DNA from 3 places in the Kitasatospora hibisci genome. Region 2 is predicted to be linked to each of the others. Evidence: riboswitches for the same ligand, from Rfam matches in the RefSeq annotation. Region 2 holds a riboswitch; each other region holds the start of a gene.

Evidence for each region. A riboswitch is a leader RNA that binds a small molecule or an ion and turns the genes downstream of it on or off. The one in region 2 is predicted to bind cyclic di-AMP.
Region 1: it holds a riboswitch for cyclic di-AMP, as region 2 does, so the genes downstream of both, ACF9IK_RS07590 (glycoside hydrolase family 16 protein) here and ACF9IK_RS06000 (peptidoglycan DD-metalloendopeptidase family protein) in region 2, are expected to answer to the same signal.
Region 3: it holds a riboswitch for cyclic di-AMP, as region 2 does, so the genes downstream of both, ACF9IK_RS25945 (C40 family peptidase) here and ACF9IK_RS06000 (peptidoglycan DD-metalloendopeptidase family protein) in region 2, are expected to answer to the same signal.

Annotation. Positions count from the first base shown of each region.
Region 1 is NZ_CP171642.1:1,779,460-1,785,838, forward strand. Features, by position in the region: gene ACF9IK_RS07580 (IclR family transcriptional regulator) at 1-156, shown strand, start outside; gene ACF9IK_RS07585 (hypothetical protein) at 403-969, shown strand; gene ACF9IK_RS07590 (glycoside hydrolase family 16 protein) at 1,101-2,348, opposite strand; cyclic di-AMP (ydaO/yuaA leader) riboswitch at 2,351-2,515, opposite strand; gene ACF9IK_RS07595 (MoaF-related domain-containing protein) at 2,879-3,208, shown strand; gene ACF9IK_RS07600 (alpha/beta hydrolase) at 3,257-4,405, opposite strand; gene ACF9IK_RS07605 (TetR/AcrR family transcriptional regulator) at 4,913-5,449, opposite strand; gene ACF9IK_RS07610 (carboxymuconolactone decarboxylase family protein) at 5,689-6,379, shown strand, end outside.
Region 2 is NZ_CP171642.1:1,405,953-1,412,331, reverse strand. Features, by position in the region: gene purB (adenylosuccinate lyase) at 1-1,205, shown strand, start outside; gene ACF9IK_RS06005 (MFS transporter) at 1,285-2,784, opposite strand; cyclic di-AMP (ydaO/yuaA leader) riboswitch at 3,096-3,255, shown strand; gene ACF9IK_RS06000 (peptidoglycan DD-metalloendopeptidase family protein) at 3,259-4,251, shown strand; gene ACF9IK_RS05995 (DUF2470 domain-containing protein) at 4,518-5,261, opposite strand; gene ACF9IK_RS05990 (RidA family protein) at 5,436-5,849, opposite strand; gene ACF9IK_RS05985 (IclR family transcriptional regulator) at 5,929-6,379, opposite strand, start outside.
Region 3 is NZ_CP171642.1:5,919,259-5,925,637, forward strand. Features, by position in the region: gene ACF9IK_RS25925 (rhomboid family intramembrane serine protease) at 1-752, opposite strand, end outside; gene ACF9IK_RS25930 (hypothetical protein) at 953-1,222, shown strand; gene ACF9IK_RS25935 (NYN domain-containing protein) at 1,541-2,830, shown strand; gene ACF9IK_RS25940 (C40 family peptidase) at 3,043-4,086, shown strand; cyclic di-AMP (ydaO/yuaA leader) riboswitch at 4,416-4,570, shown strand; gene ACF9IK_RS25945 (C40 family peptidase) at 4,581-5,732, shown strand; gene ACF9IK_RS25950 (C40 family peptidase) at 5,958-6,379, shown strand, end outside.

The DNA of each region.
Region 1 (6,379 bases), 370 kb from region 2:
GCGCTCGCGGTACCGGGCGCGCCGACGCCGACGGCGCTCTCGGTCTCCGGTCCGGAGGCCCGCATCCGGGCACTGGAGGAGCAGGCCGGCGCCTCGTCACTGGTGCCGGTGATGCATCAGATCGCGATCAGGCTGGGGCAGGTCCTGGCACCCTGACCGAGCGTCATGGCTCGGGTGCGAGCGCGAAGTCGGGGCGTGCGACTTCCCGCGCACGGCTTCCTGCGCACGGCCTTCTGCGTCGGCTTCCGCACCGGGTCCGGCTAAGGAGGGGTGGGTTCGTCCGTTCGAGCGGCCCGAGGGCGGGTCGCCCCGGCCGCGGCGGACCGGCCGGTCACGCTGGGTGCGGACGCAATGCCCCGCGACGGTGCGGGGCACCGGAAGCAGAGAGCAGGGTGAGCGCCGATGTCGCGCAGAGGTTCCGCACGGGTTTTCCTCGGCAGGTCGTTGACGGTGGGGTGCGCGCTGGTGGCGCTGGCCGCCGGTCCGGCACTGGCCTGCCCGACCGGCGACGAGATGCGGCAGGCGCCCGCGTCGGCCGGCGCACAGGCCGCCGTACCGGTCGCGGCGGCGCGCGCGACGTCCGGATCCGACCTTGAGGTGATCCGGATCGACCCGGAGCCCGCCCCGCCCCGCGGCATCACCACGCTGCACGCCTTCGTCGCGAACCTCGGCCCGGACCGCACCGCCTCGCCCTTCACCATGGTGGTCACCCTGCCCGAGGGGGTGGAGCCGGAGGGGCCGTTCTTCCCCGACAACTGCTACCCGTTCCAGAACGGCCACCGGGTGCGCTGCACCTTCCCGGCCGGCCTGGCCGCGGGCCGGAGCGCAACGGGCCTGATTCCGCTCCGGGTGAGCGAGGATACCCCTGTGGGGAGCCTGCTGACCGGCTGGGTCGCGGTGCGCAGCGACGACGACACGAACGAGGCGAACAACAGGCAACCGTTCGAAGTCTCGGTCACCGAGGGCTGATCCCCTGGTGGCGTGGCGCCACGGACGCGGCGGCGCCGGAGCGCCGGCCCTCCTACGGGGAGGGTCGGCGCTCCGGCGTTCGGATCGTCCGGGCGGGCCGGCGGGCGCGGGCACGCCGGTGCACGGGCGGGTCAGCGGTAGACGCGCAGGTAGTCGGCGGCGAAGGTGATCGGGGCCGTGCCCTGCGGCGCGGGGTGGTACTGCCCGGCGCTGAGCGACAGGTTCAGGATCGGGTAGGCCGACCAGTCGGCGCCGACGCCCTTGCCGTCCGAGAAGACCTTCACCCCGTTGATGTACCAGTCCACCGAGGTGGCGCCGTACTGGGTGCCGACGGTGACCCACTGGTCGTGCGCGACGGCCTTCGCGTCGGTGACGTACTTGTAGCCCGGGTTGACGTGGTTGGTCAGCTCCAGCAGGTTCGCGTTGTCCGCGTGGTACTCGAAGCTGTCGATCTCGCCGTGGTCGCCGCTGGTGCCGTTCCACGTCCACAGCGCCGGCCAGGCGCCGGTGCCGGCGGGGAGCTTGACCCGGGTCTCGATGTAGTCGCCGGTCTTCACCTTGAAGCCCTCGGTGGAGTACTCGGTGGTGAGCAGGCCGGTGTCCCAGGCCTTCTTGCCGTTCTCCAGCGTGTGGGTGCTCGGCCGGGCGGTGAAGGTGGCGACACCGCCGGAGACGCTGACGTTGTCCCTGTCCAGCCAGTCGAGCTTGTTGTCGTTCGGGTTGTGGTCGCCGTAGTGGTACGAGCTGCTCCGGTCGGCCGTCCAGCGGGAGCCCAGGGCGAGGCTGTCGAACTCGTCGGACCAGATCGGCTTCTTCCCGGCGGCGGGCGCCCCGGTGGCCGGGCCGCTCGGGGCGGCGGTCGCGGGGGCCGACGGCACGGGCGTCGCGGTGGGGACGGGGCTCGGGCCGGCGGTGGCCGCCGAGACCACCAGCTGTCGCGCCGGCAGGTTGTGCCAGGCGCCGCCGAGGTCCTGCCAGAAGCCGAACTGGGTGTAGGTCCCGGCCGGCAGCGTGCGCGAACCGGTGGTGATCGACAGGCCGCTCGGGCATATCCGCGCGTTGGCGACGTTGCCGGGGAAGTCGAGGTTGCGTCCGGCCGCGTCGCGCACCCCGACACCGACCGTCTTCGCGGTGAAGCAGGCCGAGGAGTGGACGCTCAGCGAGGCGGTGGCGGCCTTCCCCGCGACCATCGTGGCCGGGGTCAGCTTGTCCTGGGTGACGGTCGGCGTGGTCGCCGCATGCGCACCGGTGACCGCCGAGACGCCGAGGAGGCCGGCGCCGCCGACGGCGAGCACGCCGGTGACGGCGAGGGCCGCGTTGCGGCCGCGGCGAGAGGGTCGGGCATGGCGTGGCGCACGGCGCCGGGCAGGCTTCTGCATGGCAGTGTCCTCTGCGACGCCTGCGAGGTGAGCTGTCGGGTTCGGGCTGAGGTTGCCCGGCCGTCCGTCGGAGCGGCTTCACCCCTAGCCCCGGCCGCGCGGGGAGCGCGCAGACCGAGGCACTACCTTGGGTCCCCCGCTCCCGTCCGCTGTGGTGCTCGGTTGCCGACCGGCGGGTGGACAGGACTCGGCGTCCCGACGGCGGGGGTCCGCGAAGCGGACGTCCCGAGCAGGCTAGGCAGCCCCTCCGGGACCCGACAACTCGGCGGGGTCGGTTGTCGCGCAGCTCACATCCGGTCCGCGGCCGGGGCGGCGCCCCGCGCCGTGGCGGGGTCTCGGCAAGTACGTCGCGGAGGTCACCTCGTCGGATAGGTTGGAGGTCCATCCGCGGCCACGTGCCGACCGGCCCGCACCGCGGTGGACCGGTCCCGCCCGGACCGCGTGCACAGCACCGCACCGCAGGCACCAGACCACACGCCCCGGGACGTACGCCCGGCACCGCACGACGAGAGACGAGGACCCGTCCCGCCATGACCGCCGCCCTGCCCGCCTTCGCCGGCCGCACCTACCTCTTCCAGGTCGACAACGGCGCGGCCTTCCGCAACGCCTACTCGGCCGACGGCAAGCGGCTGCGCTGGGAGGGCCTCGGCGAGTCGGCCGGCCAGTGGGAGGACGTCGCCCTGCACGTCGCGGAGGTCGGCCCGGAGCTGTACTTCGTCAGCTGGACCGAGCAGAGCGGCATCACCGTCAGCCACGTGATGGACCTCGCCAGGCTGACGGTGCGCGCGTTCTGGACGTACGAGGGCGAGGGCGGCCGGGTCGGCGAGCTGCACACCGGCACGCTGGAGCAGGTGGCCTGAGCCGGACGGTCGTGCCCGCCCCCCCCGGGGGGCACCGGCCGATCCGGGTCAGACCGGCCGGCCCGGGACCTTCAGGTGCTCGGAGAGCCACTCCAGCGAGGAGGGCAGCAGCTTGCTCCAGGTCTCGAAGTTGTGGCCGCCGGTCTTCAGGAGGCTGTACGAGACCTTCATCGGGCTCTGCACCGCGCCGACGAACGCCTCGGTGTCGCGCCGGTACTCGCCGTCCCCCTCCCTGGTACCGGCCAGCAGCACGGACACCTTGGGCTGCGGCAGGTTCTTCAGCCGCCACATCAGGTCGGCCTCACTGCGGCGCTGCTCGCCGTCGGCGCCCTTGAACAGGTCGACGGTGGTCGGGTCGTCGGCGGCCCGGTAGTAGCCGGAGAGCGAGACGGCGGTCGGGAAGACGTCCGGGTGGCGCATCGCCAGCTTGAGCGCGCAGTAGCCCCCGGTCGAGTTGCCCATGAAGCCCCAGGCCTGCGGAGCGGTGGAGACCCGGAACGTCGCCTGGATCGCGGACGGGACGTCCCTGGTGTAGTACGTGTCGGACTGCGGGCCGCCGGGGACGTCCTCGCACTCGGTGTCCTGCGGCAGCGCGGGCGACGGGGTCATCAACACCAGGACGGTCGGCTGCATCCGGCCCTCCTGGAGCAACTTCAGTGCGGCGCCCGGGTAGTTGAGCCGCGTCACCAGGTTCTTGGCGATGCCGGGGAAGCCGGTGCTGACGATGACCGCCGGGAACTGCCGCTGCGCGTAATCGGGCTGGAAGTACTGCGGCGGCAGGTAGACGTACGCCTCGGTGGAGAGCCGGGAGACGGCGCCGTCGATCCGGACCTGGCGGATCTCCCCGGACTGCCCGGGGTCCCGGCCGAGCGCCCCGCCGCCCTGGACGTCGGCGTGGCCGACGGTCTCCACCAGGAGGCGACCGGAGGCGTCCGCCTTGTTCTGGATGACGACCGGGCCGTTGTCGCCGGTACCGAGCAGGTCGTCCCAGCTGCTGTAGAAGGCGAAGTAGTTGTTGGCCACCAGCCCGAGCGCGGCGAGCACGGTCACCTGGGTGGCGAGCAGTGCACCGATCCGGCCGAGCACGGCCTGCCAGTTCTGCTTGGCGAGTCTCGGCCAGAGCCAGACCGTGCCGACCATCATCGCCACGGCGACCGCCACGGTCAGCGCCAACACCTTGTGGCTCGTCAGACCCATGTCCTGCTTGCTCCCACGCCTCGAACTCCCCGCCCGGCCACTAGCGGGCAGTTGCTAGGACACTGGGGCGACCGCCCCGGTTCCCCCGTCCACAGCAGAGGCCGCCGCCGAGGCGCGGTAGCCAACCCTAGCGTTCACCGGGTCCCTTCGGACCCGCCGACCAGCGGGGACCGAAAGGATGAGACTCGCCGCCCACCCGTATGGTCGGGCCGTACGAGGGCGGGGCCGCGGCGACGGGCGGGAGCAACGGGCCGCAGGCGCAGCGGGCGGCCCGTCGAGCGTGATCGACCAGCGGATGCTGCGGGAGCGGACGCGAACACCTCTCTGACGGGCAGAGGGTGGCGACCGGTCAGCTGACGCACGCCCAGAGGCGCAGTCCGGCGTCCGGTTCCCGCAGGCGGCGGGCGCCGAGCTCCTGCGGCGAACCGTTGTGCCCCACCTCACGTCGGGACACGCGTCGGCCCGGCGCACCGCGCCACCTCGACACCTCGCCCGTCGGCCCGGTCGTCAGCCCAGCCCGCCGTTCCGGGCTGCGGCCAGGGCCGCCGCGACGGACCGGTCGGCGGCCTCGTCGTCCACCGGCTCGGCCGTGATCAGCACGCGGAAGTAGAGCGGCGCAGCCACGGCCTTGACGACCGCGGCCGGGTCGATCCCGGCAGGCAGCTCGCCGCGCCCGACCGCGCGGGTGACGATCGGTTCCGCCCGGCGCAGCCGGTCGTGGAAGATCCGCGCCCGCGCCTCGGCGATCCCCGGCGCCAGGGCGGCCTCCGAGAGCATCACCGCCAGCACCGCCGCCCCGCTCGGCCCCCGCAGCCAGGCCGCGAGGCCCCGGGCGAGCAGGCGCAGGTCGCCGTCGACCGTCCCGGTGTCGGGGATCGGGATCTCCGTGGCGATCTGCCCGGCCAGAGCGTCGACGATCAGGCCGTCCTTGTCCTTCCACCGCCGGTACACGGTGGTCTTGTGGACGCCGGCCCGCCGGGCGACGGCGTCGACGGTCAGCGCGGCGTAGCGCATCTCGGCGAGCTCGGCGAGGGTCGCGGCCACGACCGCCGTCCGCACCTTCTCTCCGCGTCCGATCGTCGGGCGGGCCCGACCGGCCTCCACGGAGCCGGACGGCCCGGATCCGGACGGAGCCGGCACGGGCCGGCCGGGCTGGGGCGGGCGCGAGTCGGAAGACATTGCAACTCCTGGTTGCGTTACGGCGGACAGCGTGACACGCTCAGGCTATCGCAACCATGAGTTGCGATATCGCCCGAGGCCTTGCCATTCGGAGGGGAACACGCATGCCCAGGCCCTATCGCCACACCACCCCCGTCCCGCAGAAGTCCGCCACCGGACGGGTCGCCGCCGTCTACGCGCAGATGGAGACGGACTTCCTGCTCGCCGACGGCCCCCTGATGAGCCTCTCCCCCGCGCCCGAGGTGCTGGCCGCCACCTGGGCGCTGCTGCGCGAGGCCGAGATCGTCGGCACCGCGCCGCGCGCGGACAAGGAAGCCGTCGCGAGCGCCGTCTCGCTCGCCAACCGCTGCCCGTTCTGCACCGAGGCGCACGCACTGCTCGCCCACGGCGCCGGGGACCACCGGCTCGCCGAGGACGCGCGGGCCGGCCGCACACCCGCCGACCGACGTGACGCGGCGCTGCTGGAGTGGGCCGGCGCCACCCGTTCCCCCGGCAGCCCCGCGCTGGCGGCGCCGCCCTTCCCCGCCGACCAGGCACCCGAGTTCGTCGGCACGGTGCTGGCCACCCACTTCATCAACCGCATGGTCACCGCGCTGCTCGACGAGGAGGCGCTGCTGCCGAGCGCGCTGCGCCGGTCCGAGTACGTCCGGCGGGCCGCCGCGCTCGCGGTCGGCAGGGCCGCGCGGCGCAGCCCCGAGCCGGGAGCCGGGCTCGCCGTCCTCGACGGAGCGCTCCCGGGCGGGCCCGCTCCCGAGTGGGCCGGTCCGGGCCCAGTCGGTCCCGCCTACCTGGCAC
Region 2 (6,379 bases):
GGATCACCCGCCACGACGTGAAGGCCCGGATCGAGGAGTTCAGCGAGCTCGCCGGCCACGAGCAGATCCACAAGGGCATGACCTCCCGGGACCTCACCGAGAACGTCGAGCAGCTGCAGATCCGGCAGTCGCTGGAGCACGTGCGCGACCGCACGGTGGCCGTGCTGGTCCGCCTGGCCCGCCTCGCCGCCCAGCACTCCGAGCTGGTCATGGCCGGCCGTTCGCACAACGTCGCCGCGCAGGCCACCACGCTGGGCAAGCGGTTCGCGACCGTCGCCGACGAGCTGCTGGTCGCCTTCAACCGCCTGGAGGAGCTGATCGCCCGTTACCCGCTGCGCGGGATCAAGGGTCCGGTCGGCACCGCCCAGGACATGCTGGACCTGCTCGGCGGTGACACCGGGAAGCTCGCCGAGCTGGAGCGCCGGGTCGCCGGCCACCTCGGCTTCGAGAACGTGCTCACCAGCGTCGGCCAGGTCTACCCGCGCTCGCTGGACTTCGAGGTGCTCACCGCGCTCGTCCAGCTGGCCGCCGCGCCGTCCAGCCTCGCCAAGACCATCCGTCTGATGGCCGGACACGAGCTGGTCACCGAGGGCTTCAAGGAGGGCCAGGTCGGCTCCTCCGCGATGCCGCACAAGATGAACACCCGCTCCTGCGAGCGCGTCAACGGCCTCGCCGTCATCCTGCGCGGGTACGCCTCGATGACCGCCGAGCTCGGCGGCGACCAGTGGAACGAGGGTGACGTCTCCTGCTCGGTGGTCCGCCGGGTCGCGCTGCCGGACGCGTTCTTCGCGTTCGACGGCCTGCTGGAGACGTTCCTGACCGTCCTCGACGAGTTCGGCGCCTTCCCCGCCGTGATCGAGGCCGAGCTGGACCGCTACCTGCCGTTCCTCGCCACCACCAAGGTGCTGATGGGCGCGGTGCGCGCGGGCGTCGGCCGGGAGACCGGGCACGAGGTCATCAAGGAGCACGCCGTCGCCTCGGCGCTCGCGATGCGGGCCGGCGCGCGGGAGAACGAGCTGCTGGACCGGCTGGCCGCCGACGAGCGGATCCCGCTGGACCGCGCCGCGCTGGACGCGCTGCTCGCCGACCGGCTCGCCTTCACCGGCGCGGCCGGCGCCCAGGTCGCCGAGGTGGTCCGCCGGGTCGAGGCGGTCGCGGCCGCCCGCCCGGAGGCCGCCAAGTACGCCCCGGGCGACATCCTCTGACGATTGGTCGTCCGTAGTGGGAGTCGGCGGGCCCCGTCACCGTTCGTTCGGTGACGGGGCCCTCGCCGTTCCCCGGCCCCTAGGGGGCGCCGGCGGCCGGGTGGCCGGGGTCGAGCGGTGGGGCGTTGGTGCCGCAGTTGTAGCGGCATTCAGGCTCGGCCACCGGGTGGTCCTCGGGAGCGAGCACATTGCCCCGCACGGTGGTGAACGCGATGAGCCCGCCCGTGACCAGCAGTCCGGCGCAGATCAGCATCGCGGTGTGGAAGGCGGCGTCCACCGAAGACGGCACCCGGTACGCGTCGCCGCTGAGGCCGGCGAGCGCGGGCAGCGCGGCGACCGCGAGCAGGCCGGCCGCTCGGGCGGCGGCGTTGTTGACGCCGCTGGCGATGCCCGCGTGCCGGACGTCCACGGCGGCCAGCACCGTCGCGGTGAGCGGTGCGACCAGCAGCACCATGCCGGAGCCCATCACGGTGACGGCGGGCAGCACGTCCGTCCAGTACGAGGCTCCGGGCCCGATCCGCAGCATCAGCAGGACCCCGGCCGCGCAGAGCAGCGGCCCGACGGTCAGTGGCAGCCGGGGGCCGATCCGCTTGCCGAGCCGGCCGGCCCGGGCGGAGAGCGCGAGCATCAGGACGGTGATCGGGACCAGCGCCAGCCCGGAGACCAGAGGCGAGAAGCCGGCGACGATCTGCAACTGGACGACCAGCAGGAAGAACACCCCGCTGAAGGCGGCGTAGACGCAGAGGGTCACGAGGTTCACCGAGGTGAACAGCCGGGAGGAGAAGAGGTCGAGCGGCAGCATCGGCTCCGGGGTGCGGCGCTCGACCAGGACGAAGGTCGCGCCGAGCACCAGGCCTGCCGCAGCGGTGATCCAGACGCCGGCGGAGAGCCCGTCTCCGGCCGCGGTCAGCGCGTAGGTGAGCGAGCCGAGGGACAGGGCGGCCAGCACCGCGCCGAGCGCGTCGAACCGCCCGGTCGCGCTCTCGTCCCGGCTCTCCGGCACGTGCCGGGTGGCCACCACGACCACCAGCACGGCCAGCGGGACGTTCAGCAGGAAGATCCACCGCCAGCCCGGGCCGTCCACCAGCCAGCCGCCGACGAAGGGGCCGACCGCGGCCGCCACCCCGCCGAGGCCGGACCAGAGGCCGACCGCCGCCGAGCGGTCGTCCGGATGGAAGACGGCCTGGAGCATCGCCAGCGACCCCGGGGTGAGCAGCGCCCCGCCGATGCCCTGCACCGCGCGGGCGGCGATCAGCACCTCGATGCTGGGTGCGGCGGCGCAGGCCGCCGAGGCGGCGGCGAACCAGACCACGCCGAGCAGGAAGACCCGGCGCCTGCCGTAGCGGTCGCCGAGGGCGCCGCCGAGCAGGATCAGCCCCGCCAGGGTGAGCAGATAGGCGTTCAGCGTCCACTGCAGGGCGGCGAGCGGGGCGCCGAGGTCTTCGCCGATCCGGGGCAGGGCGACGTTCACCACGGTGCCGTCGAGCATCGCCATGCTGGAGCCGAGCACCGTCGCCAGTAGTACCCAGCGCCCCTGCGCGGTGCTCAGGCGCAGGGTGCCTGCCTCGGAAGTGGCCACGGCCCGATGGTCCGCCCCCCGGGGCCCGAGTGACAAGGGTCACCGGGGGTGTGTCGGCGGCTGGCTTTCCGTGAGTGATCGTGTGCGGACGGCCAGCGAAATGGGCGGAGTGTCGCGGATCAGTGGCGCGCCGTTAATGGATTGTGCACGTACTGTGCAGCGGGCCATCCGGAGCGTCACGGTGCCGCCCGCGGAATCGCCTGATGCGGGAGATCGACATTGCTTCGCTCGAACGGATGGGTTTTAGTTCAGCGACCGCCCGGCGTCAGCCCGGGTGGCCACCGGGTGGAACGCCTAGTCCTGCCGCTGCCCGGTGGTACGAACTGAACTCTGTACGGCAGGAGCGGGGGACCCACAGGTAAGTCGCCGGACCGGAATTCGCGGTCCGGCTTGGGGTGAAGCCGCCTATGCGGCCGGGCAACTCCAGCCCGAACCCGACAGCTCACCTCGCAGGCGTCGGAGAGGAACTCTTCCATGCCCGCACAGGCCCGTCGTATCGCCCTGCCCCGCGCCGCCCGCATCGGTATCGCGACCGCCGTCACCGGCGCCGCGTTCGCCCTCCCGCTGGTGACCGCCATCAGCGCCCAGGCCCACACCGCCCCGGCCGCGAAGCCGCAGCAGGCCGCCACCTGGACCGGCGCCACCAGCGTCGACGCCGCCCCGGTCGCCGCCGCGCAGCCGGCCGCCGAGGCCGCCGCCCCGGTCGAGGAGAGCTACAAGGTCGTCAGCGGCGACACCCTGTCGAAGATCGCCAACGCCAAGGACGTCCAGGGTGGTTGGAAGGCGCTGTACGAGCACAACCGCTCGGTCGTCGGCTCCAACCCGAACCTGATCTTCCCGGGCCAGAAGCTGGCCCTGGGTGCCAAGGCCGCCGCTCCGGCCGAGGCCGCCAAGCCGGCCGCCCCCGCCGCCAAGCCGCAGGTCTCGCACGACTCCGCGAAGCCGGCCGCCCCGGCGAAGCCGGTCCAGGCCGCGAAGCCGGCCGCCCCCGCCGCCAAGCCGGCGCAGGCCCCGGCCGCCAAGCCCGCCGCCCCGGCACCGGCCGCCGTGGCCTCCACCTCCGGTTACGTCGCCCCGCTGGCCAACCCGAAGCTCGGCACCGCCTACGGCGTCGCCGGTTCGATGTGGGCCTCCGGCCACCACACCGGCGCCGACTTCGTCGCGGCCACCGGCACCCCGCTGCGCGCCGTCGCGGCCGGCACCGTGGTCAAGGCCGGCAACGGCGGCGCCTACGGCAACGAGGTCGAGATCAAGCTCGCCGACGGCAAGTACGCCCAGTACGCGCACCTGTCCTCGATCGGCGTGAAGGTCGGCCAGGCCGTCACCGCCGGCCAGCAGATCGGCCTCTCCGGTGCGACCGGCAACGTGACCGGCCCGCACCTGCACTTCGAGATCCGCACCGGCTCGGAGTACGGCTCGGACATCGACCCGATCGCCTACCTGCGGGCGCACGGCGTCGCCATCTGACCCGGTCCACGACCGAGTTCAGACCACCGCCAGGTGCGGGGCGAACGAACTCCCGGGATGGTCATGTCGGGTGACCGCTCGACCGGGTGATCGCCGCACCAGTGGCGGACATACGGGCGCGGGACACGCCCAGGCCGGCCCGGCTCGCGAGACCTCCCTCGCGAGCCGGGCCGGCCGCTTTCGTGTCCGTGCCGCTTCCGTAGGCCCGGTCGCGGTCCGGCGTCCGATCGCGTCCCCTTCCCTGCCGGCCCGTCCGGCCGCTCCGGTCACGCCCGGCGGGCAGGCAGGCCGGTCTGTGCGGCGGTCAGCAGCCGGTGCATCTGCTCGCCGAACCCCTCGGTGTCACCGGCCGGTTCGGGGAAGACCAGGCGGACGTCGCGGTGGCCGTGCGGGTGGTCCAGGCGCAGTACCAGGCCGTGGCGGTCGAGTGCGAGCGGGCGGATCTCCGGTTGCCCGGCGAGGAGTTGGGGGTCGAGCAGCCGGGTGAGCGCGGCGAGCGCGTCGGGGTGGTCGTCGGCCAGGTGGGTGAGCAGGCCGGCCTCGTAGAGGGCGAGCGGGTCCGGTGCGGCGAGGTCGAGGTCGGCGCCGGTGAGCGCGCTGGTGCCGTACGGGGTGGCGAGGACGGCGTGGGCGACGTCCAGGTGCAGGTGGACGCTGAGGCCGTCGTCGGCCAGGTGGGCGAGCCGGAGCCGGCCGGCCAGGGTGAGCCGGGCGCGGACGCGGTCGCGGACGGCGACCGGGGCGATGTCGGTGACGTCCAGCACGACGGCCAGGCCCTCGGTGTCGCCGGTCGCGGCGAGCGTGAGCCCGGAGTCGAGCGGGGCGCTCAGGCGCAGCCGGGAGCCGTGCACCGAGACGGGGGTGTCGAGGCCGTGGTGCTCGCCGCGGGCCCGGACCACCACCGAGGAGGTGGCGCTGAGCAGGCTGCAGATCCGTTCGGCTGCCGTGGGCTCTGGGGCCTCGGCCTCGGCCTCGGCCTCGGCCTCGGCGTCGGTGGGGGTGGGGCTCACGGCGACCTCCAGGTGATTAGGTTAGGCTTACCTAATCACCTGGGTCGCGTGGAAGGCAAGGGCCGCCCGCCCGGTGGTCCGCCGGCCTGGCCGGCGCGCGGCGGGCCCGGACGCTCGTCGTCCGGGCCCCGCGGTTCAGGATCCTTGCCCGACCCCCGCCTGCGTGGCGGTGGATCAGCCGACCACGGCCTGGGCGTCGATCTCGACGAGCATCGGCTCCTGCGGCAGTTCGGCGAAGACGGTGGTGCGGCAGGGCTTCACGCCTCCGGGCTTGATGTTCTCCTCGATGAATTCGGCGTAGGCCTCGTTCATCAGCGGGAAGTCGGCCCGCTCGGTGAGGTAGACGCGGAACATCACCACGTCCTCGATGGTGGCGCCGCCGGCCTCGACGATCGCCTTCACGTTCTCCAGCGTGCGCCGGGTCTGCGCCTTCACGTCGCCGTGGTGGAGGTACTCGCCGGTGGCCGGGTCCTGCGATCCCTGGCCGGAGACCTGCAGGACGGGGCCCTTGCGGACGCCCTGGGAGAACATCCAGGCCGGGGCGGGGGCGCCGTCGGTGCGGATCTCGCTCTTCTCGTTGCCGCTCATGGCTTCCTTCGTGTCGCGGGCGGGCGGTTGGAGGGGCAGGTGGCAGGGGGGATCCCGCGAGGGCCGAGGGCCCGGACGGTCAGCCCTCCCGGGGTGGCCGGCCGCAGTCGGCGGAGACCGCGCGGGCGGTGGCGAGCAGGCGGGGCAGCAGCTCCAGTACCTGCTCGTGGGGAAGGACCACGTCCGGGACGGAGATCGAGACGGCGGCGACGACCCGTCCTCCGGCGTCCCGTACCGGCGCGGCCACGCAGTTGATGAAGGCCTCGTGCTCGGCGTGGTCCTGCGCCCAGCCCTGGGCGGCGACCTTCTCCAGTTCGGCCAGCAGCGCCTCGGGGCCGGTGAGGGTGCGCGGGGTGTGCGGGGTGAAGTCGATGCCCGCCACCACCCGGCGCCGCTCGGGCGCCGGAAGGTCGGCCAGCAGGACCTTGGCGACGGCCGCGCTGTGCAGGACGGCGCGCAGCCCGATCCGCGAGTACATCCGCACGGGGTGGCGCGAGTCGTACTTGTCGATGTAGACCACCTCGCCGCCC
Region 3 (6,379 bases), 4.5 Mb from region 2:
AAGCCGATCACGTGCACCAGGTAGGCCACCCTCCCCCAGTCCGGCGGTTGGGAGGTGCCCGCGGACCCGGCCGCGTTCACCGACCACCACTGGAGAACGAACCAGAGCCCGAGCACCACCCAGGCCGGGAACCGCAGCGGCAGGAAGAGCAGCAGCGGGACGAGCGTGGTGACCCGGGCCCGCGGGTTCAGCCGCAGGTAGGCGCCGAGCACGGCCGAGATCGCCCCCGAGGCACCGATCAGGACCCGGGTGGAGTCCGGCGCGTGCGCCTCGGCCAGCGCGAACCCGTACGTCGCCAGCGAGCCGGCCGCCAGGTAGAAGAGGGCGAACCGGGTCCGGCCGACCCGCTCCTCGACGGTGGGGCCGAAGACGTAGAGGAAGAGCAGGTTGCCCAGCAGGTGCAGCCAGCCGGCGTGCAGGAAGAGCGCGCTGAGCACCGAGAGCGCCGGGTGCTTGCCCGGCGTCGGGGCGGCCGGGCAGCCGGGCACCGGGTCGGGGGCCTGCGCCAGCTGTTCGGCGGTCAGCGGCCGGCCGGCCAGCAGTTCGGCGGGGACGGCTCCCCAGCGCTGCTCGTACCGCTGCTCGGCGCAGACCCGGGCCTGCCCGCGGCCGTACAGGGGGTTGATGCCGGCCGCCGGGCCGAGCAGGAAGACCAGGACGTTGAGTGCGATCAGGGCGTAACTGACGGCCGGGACCGCCGCGGCCGGGCGACCGCCCCGCGCACCGGTGTGGTCGAGGACCGGGATCGCCATGCGGCCAAGCATCCCTCCGCCGGGCACCGGTGACACCGGGCGTGCGGCAGGTGGGCTAACTGCGGAACGCCCTGACCGGTGGCCGCGGTGGTCGCCCCAGGCAATAGGCTTGGGGCGGGCATTCCCGCCTCCCGCCGCCGATGCCGGGGCTCCGGGGGGAGCGCCTGAGCCCATCCAGGGACCACCCGAGAGGATCCCCGATGACCGTCCCCGCTCTGACGCCCGAGACCCGTTGGCGCTGCACGCTCTGCGGCAACCTCACCCGCTTCGACGTGACCCGGTCGCTGCGGGTGACCGAGTTCCTCCACTTCGACCTCGCCGGCGAGTCCGAGGTGGAGGAGACCGAGGTGCACAACGAGACCGTCGAGTCGGTGCGCTGTCGCTGGTGCAACGCGGTGGACCAGGTCGAACTGGTGGCCCGCCCGGGCGCTGAGGACACGGCGCCGTCCGAGGGCGCCGAGCAGGGCTGATGCCGGACCGTGCGGTGGGCGGCAGGGCCGTCCGCCGCACGGGACAATGACAGGCGGAGCGCACGGAGCGTGACGACGGGGACGGCCGCGGTCGGCCGTACCCGCTGGACCAGGATCGGAGCCGAGGACGTGGTGGACGCAGCGAACGAGCCCGCGGGGCCGCAGGGGCGGCAGCCCGCTGTGGACGCGCAGGCGCCGGACGCGGCCGAGACCGCGGCCGCCCCGTCCGCAACCGCGGCCCCGGCCGGGCCGGCCGCCGGTGAGGAGCCCGGCGAGGAGCCGGCGGCAGGCCGCGCCGCCGAGCAGCTCGACCGGCCGCTGCCCGAGGGCGTGCGCCGCCGGGTGGTCGGCCTCGCCGCCGACGCGCTCGGCGGGCTGCCCCCGGGCGACCTGCCGCAGTCGCTGCGCCAGTACGCCAAGTTCACCCCGGCCCGGCGGGCCAAGTACGCGGCCACCGCGCTGGCCGCTGCGCTGGAGTCCGAGCCGGCCTTCCGGGTGCGGATAGCGGACCGGCTGCGGCTGGGCCAGCCCGACCTCGTCCGGGCCCTGGAGTCGGGCACCGTCCCCGCGGCCGCCGACCCGATGGACGTCGCCGCCGCGGCCTACCTGGTCCGTTCGGCGGGCTGGAGCCGGCTGGTGGCCGAGGCCGGTGAGGAGGCCGAACGCGCCGGCGCCGAGGGTGCGGCGGCGGAGGCGGCCCAGCTGGTGGAGAAGCTGCAGGCGGAGCTGGCCGAGCTGCGGGCCGCCGCCCGGGCCGACCTGGACCGGCACCGGGCCGAGTCGGACGACGTCCGCAAGGAGGGCGACTCGCTGCGGCGGAAGGTGCGGTCGCTGGAGAGCGACACCCGCCGGGCGCAGGCCGAGACCCGTCGGGTCTCGGCCGAACTGGAGGCGCTGAAGGCGCAGGCCGCCGCCGAGCGCAGCGCGGCCGAGAGCGAGGCGCGCCGGCTGCGGCACCGGATCTCCGAGCTGGAGACCACCGTGGAGCAGGGGCGCCGTTCGGCCCGCGAGGGGCGCAGCGTCGAGGACATGCGGCTGCGGCTGCTGCTGGACACCGTCCTGCAGTCGGCGCAGGGGCTGCAGCGGGAGCTTGCGCTGCCGGTCTCCCAGATCCGCCCGGCGGACCTGGTGGAGGCGGTGGTGCCGGGGTCGGCCTCGCCGCACGACGTGGCCCGGCGCGCCCTGGCCGAGGACGATCCGGCGCTGCTGGACCAGCTGCTGGCGATCCCGCAGGTGCACCTGGTGGTGGACGGCTACAACGTGACCAAGACCGGCTATCCGACGCTGCCCCTGGAGCAGCAGCGGATCCGGCTGCTGGGCGGTCTGGCGATGCTGGCACAGCGCACGCAGGCGGAGGTCACCTGCGTGTTCGACGGGCAGGACCTGGACGTACCGGTGATCATGGCGCCGCCGCGCGGCGTCCGGGTGCGCTTCAGCCGGACCGGGGAGACCGCGGACGAGCTGATCCGCCGCCTGGTGCGGGCCGAGCCGCAGGGCCGTCCGGTGGTGGTGGTCTCCACCGACCGGGAGGTCGCGGAGGGCGTGCGGAAGGCGGGCGCGCGCCCCGTCGCGTCGGTGCTGCTGCTGAATCGGCTGGCTCGGCCGTAGGCTTCCGCTGTGACCGGGCGGACGTACGTGACACCTGGTCGGCGCCCGGTTTGCCGGGGTGTGGCGATCTCGTGAAGTCATGGCGGGCGGCCGGAGTTCACGCCATCGGGGGAGTGGCGGAAAGCCTGGATCTTCACTAGGGTCTGGCGTCAAACCTATTTTCCGGATTCTCACTCGATCGGGTGAGTCCATTGGAAGAAGGAGCCGGTCCCTTGGCCTCCCACCGCCGTCCCAAGCAGCCGAGCCGCGCGCGGGTCTCCGTGCTCACCGCTGCCGCTGCGACCGCGGTCGCTCTCTCCGCCCAGGTCGCCGCCCACGCCGCGCCCAGCCCGTCGCCGAAGAAGGACGACGTGAAGGCGCAGATCGACCAGCTGCAGGAGGAGGCCGAGCAGGCCACCGAGAAGTACAACGGCGCCAAGGAGCGGGCCGACCAGCTCCGCAAGCAGGCCGACCAGCTGCAGGACCAGGTGGCTCGCGGCCAGGACGAGATGACCCAGCTTCAGGGTGGGCTGGCCGCGGTGGCCGGCGAGCAGTACCGCACCGGCGGCATCGACCCGTCGGTCCAGCTGATGCTCTCCTCCGACCCGTCCGGCTACCTGGACAAGGCCTCCAGCGTGCAGCAGGCCTCCTCCAGCCAGACCGAGGCGCTCAAGGGGCTGCAGGACCAGCAGCGCCGGCTGGACCAGCAGAAGGCCGAGGCCGCCGCCGTCCTCGCTTCGCTGGACAGCACGACCAAGGACCTCAACCAGGCCAAGACGGACGTCAACAAGAAGCTGAAGGAGGCCCAGGACCTCCTGAACTCGCTCAGCGCCGCCGAGCGGGCCTCCCTGCGCGCCGCGCAGCAGGCGGAGGACCGCGCCTCGCGCGGCGCCGAGCGCGCGGACCTCGGCAGCCTGCCGCAGGCGAGCGGCTACGCCGGCACGGCCGTCTCCATCGCCATGAGCAAGCAGGGCTCTCCGTACGTCTGGGGTGCCACCGGGCCGAGCACCTTCGACTGCTCGGGCCTGATGGTCTTCGCGTACGGCAAGGCCGGTGTCTCGCTGCCGCGCACCTCGCAGGCGCAGGGCAACGTCGGCACCCGGGTGCCCTCGCTCGCCGAGGCCCAGCCCGGGGACCTGATCATCTACCGCAGCGACCGCAGCCACGTCGGGATGTACATCGGCAACGGCATGGTCGTGCACGCGCCGCACACCGGTGACGTGGTGAAGGTGATGAAGGCCGACGCGATGCCGATCAACACCATCCGCCGGGTCTGACGGACCGACACGCCCCCGCGGGCGCCCCGGAGCGGACCTGTGATCCGCGCCACCCCGATTCCGGAGGGTGGCGCGGGTTTCTTCTGTTCCGATGACAAGCGATCAGCTCCGCGTACGGTGGCGATCACATCCGGTCATATTCACAAATGAATATGGATGATGTTCCGGCTTTTTTCTGACAAGGATTTGAACGGATCACGGTTCTGTTACTAGGGTCGGGCCTTGAACCACCGCACAGTCGATCACCCAGCCTGGGTGGCGGCGGAGGTTTACCGCCGAGTTCGCGAAGCAGCGGGACGGGCCGCAGGCCCGTCCGAGTGGGAGCCCAGTAGTCGGGGGCGCTGTGGAACGGAGCCGGGGAACCATGTTCCTCCGGGGTGAATCGGCGCCAGGTCGGCCGGTGGAACGGCCGATGAGGCGTCGTAGGGCCTTCTTCCGGCCCGAACCCGTCAGCTCACCCGGTAGGCGGACGTTGGAAGAAGGAGTCCGCCTTCGTGGCGTCCCATCGTCGTCCCAAGCCCGCCGGCCGCGCCCGTGTCTCGATCCTGACCGGTGTCGCCGCCGCGGCCGTCGCCCTCTCCGCGCAGTCCGGTGCCCACGCCGACCCGACGCCGACCAAGGACCAGGTCAAGGAGCAGGTCGACCAGCTCAACGAGCAGGCCGAGGTCGCGACCGAGAAGTACAACGGCGCCCAGGCCAAGCAGCAGGAGCTGCAGAAGCAGGTCGGCGAGCTGCAGGACAAGGTGGCCCGTCAGCAGGCCGCGGTCACCGAGGCCCAGGGCGGCCTCGCCGAGATCGCCGGTGAGCAGTACCGGACCGGCGGCATATCGTCGACCGTCCAGCTGATGCTCTCGTCCAGCCCCGACAACTTCCTCAACCAGGCCGGGGCGCTGACCCAGGCGAGCAGCACCCAGTCCGGCGTGCTGAAGGACCTCCAGGAGCAGCAGCGCAGGCTCGACCAGGACCGCAACGAGGCCCAGGCGAAGCTCGGCGAGCTGGAGACCACCACCCAGCAGCTGAAGGCCTCCAAGGAGGAGGTGCAGGCCAAGCTGGCCAAGGCCCAGGACCTGCTCAACACGCTGACCGAGCAGGAGCGCCGCGCGATCCGCGAGGCCGAGGAGAAGGCCGCCGCCGAGGCGAAGGCCCAGGCGGACGCCGCCGCGAAGGCCGCGAAGGCGAAGGCGGACTCCGAGCGCGCCTCCCGTGACACCAGCCGCACCGACCTGTCCGGTTCCGGCTCGGGTGCCGCGACCGCGACCCCCGCCCCGGCCCCCAAGCCGGTCGCCGCGGGCAGCTCGCGCGGTGCCGCGGCGCTCTCCATCGCCGCCGGAAAGGTCGGCAGCCCGTACGTCTACGGCGCCGCGGGCCCGAACTCCTTCGACTGCTCGGGCCTGATGGTCTGGGCGTTCAACCAGGCCGGCGTGTCGCTGCCGCGCACCTCGCAGGAGCAGGCCCACGCCGGCACCCGGGTCGGCTCGGACCTCTCCCAGGCCCAGCCCGGTGACCTGCTGATCTTCTACAGCGACGCCCACCACGTGGGGATCTACGCCGGCAACGGCCAGGTGCTCCACGCGCCCAAGCCGGGCGCCTCGGTGCGCTACGAGGCGGTCTCAAACATGCCGCTGGCCTCCGTCGTGCGCGTCTGATCCGCAGTCGGTTCCGACAGGCCCGGTCTCCCCAGGTGGGGAGGCCGGGCCTGCGGCTTTCCCGGCGGCTCGTCCTGATGTCCGATGAGGGGGCGAATATTCGGGTTGGGAGGGGTTTGGACTCGCTTGCCCGGACTCGCTAACGTCTGCCACCGGACTCCCGTAGAGAGCCGCCCACCCCGGCGCGGCCGCGGGGCCGGGCCGCAGGATCGGAGCCGCCGCCGCATGTCCGTGCACCGTCGTTCCCAGCTGTCGGGGGCACACGCCCTCGCCCGTGCGCTGGTGCTGACCGCCGCGGCCACCACCGTGCTCGGCATGGCGACGGGCGGCCCCGCCCAGGCCGCCCCGGGACCGGACGGGTCGGCCGACCGCAAGGAAGTCAAGGCCCGGGTGGAGCAGCTGTACGACGAGGCCGAGCAGGCCTCCGAGCGGTTCAACGCGGCGCAGGAGGCGCAGCAGCAGCTGCAGCACGAGGCCGGCACTCTCCAGCAACAGGTCGCCGTCGCCCAGGACGAGCTCAACCAGCTGCGCGGCGACCTCGCCACCGTGGCCGGCGCCGAGTACCGCGGCGGCGGACTGGCGCAGACCGTCCAGCTGATGCTCGCCACCGACCCCGAGGGGTACCTGGCCAAGGCCCGCACCCTCGA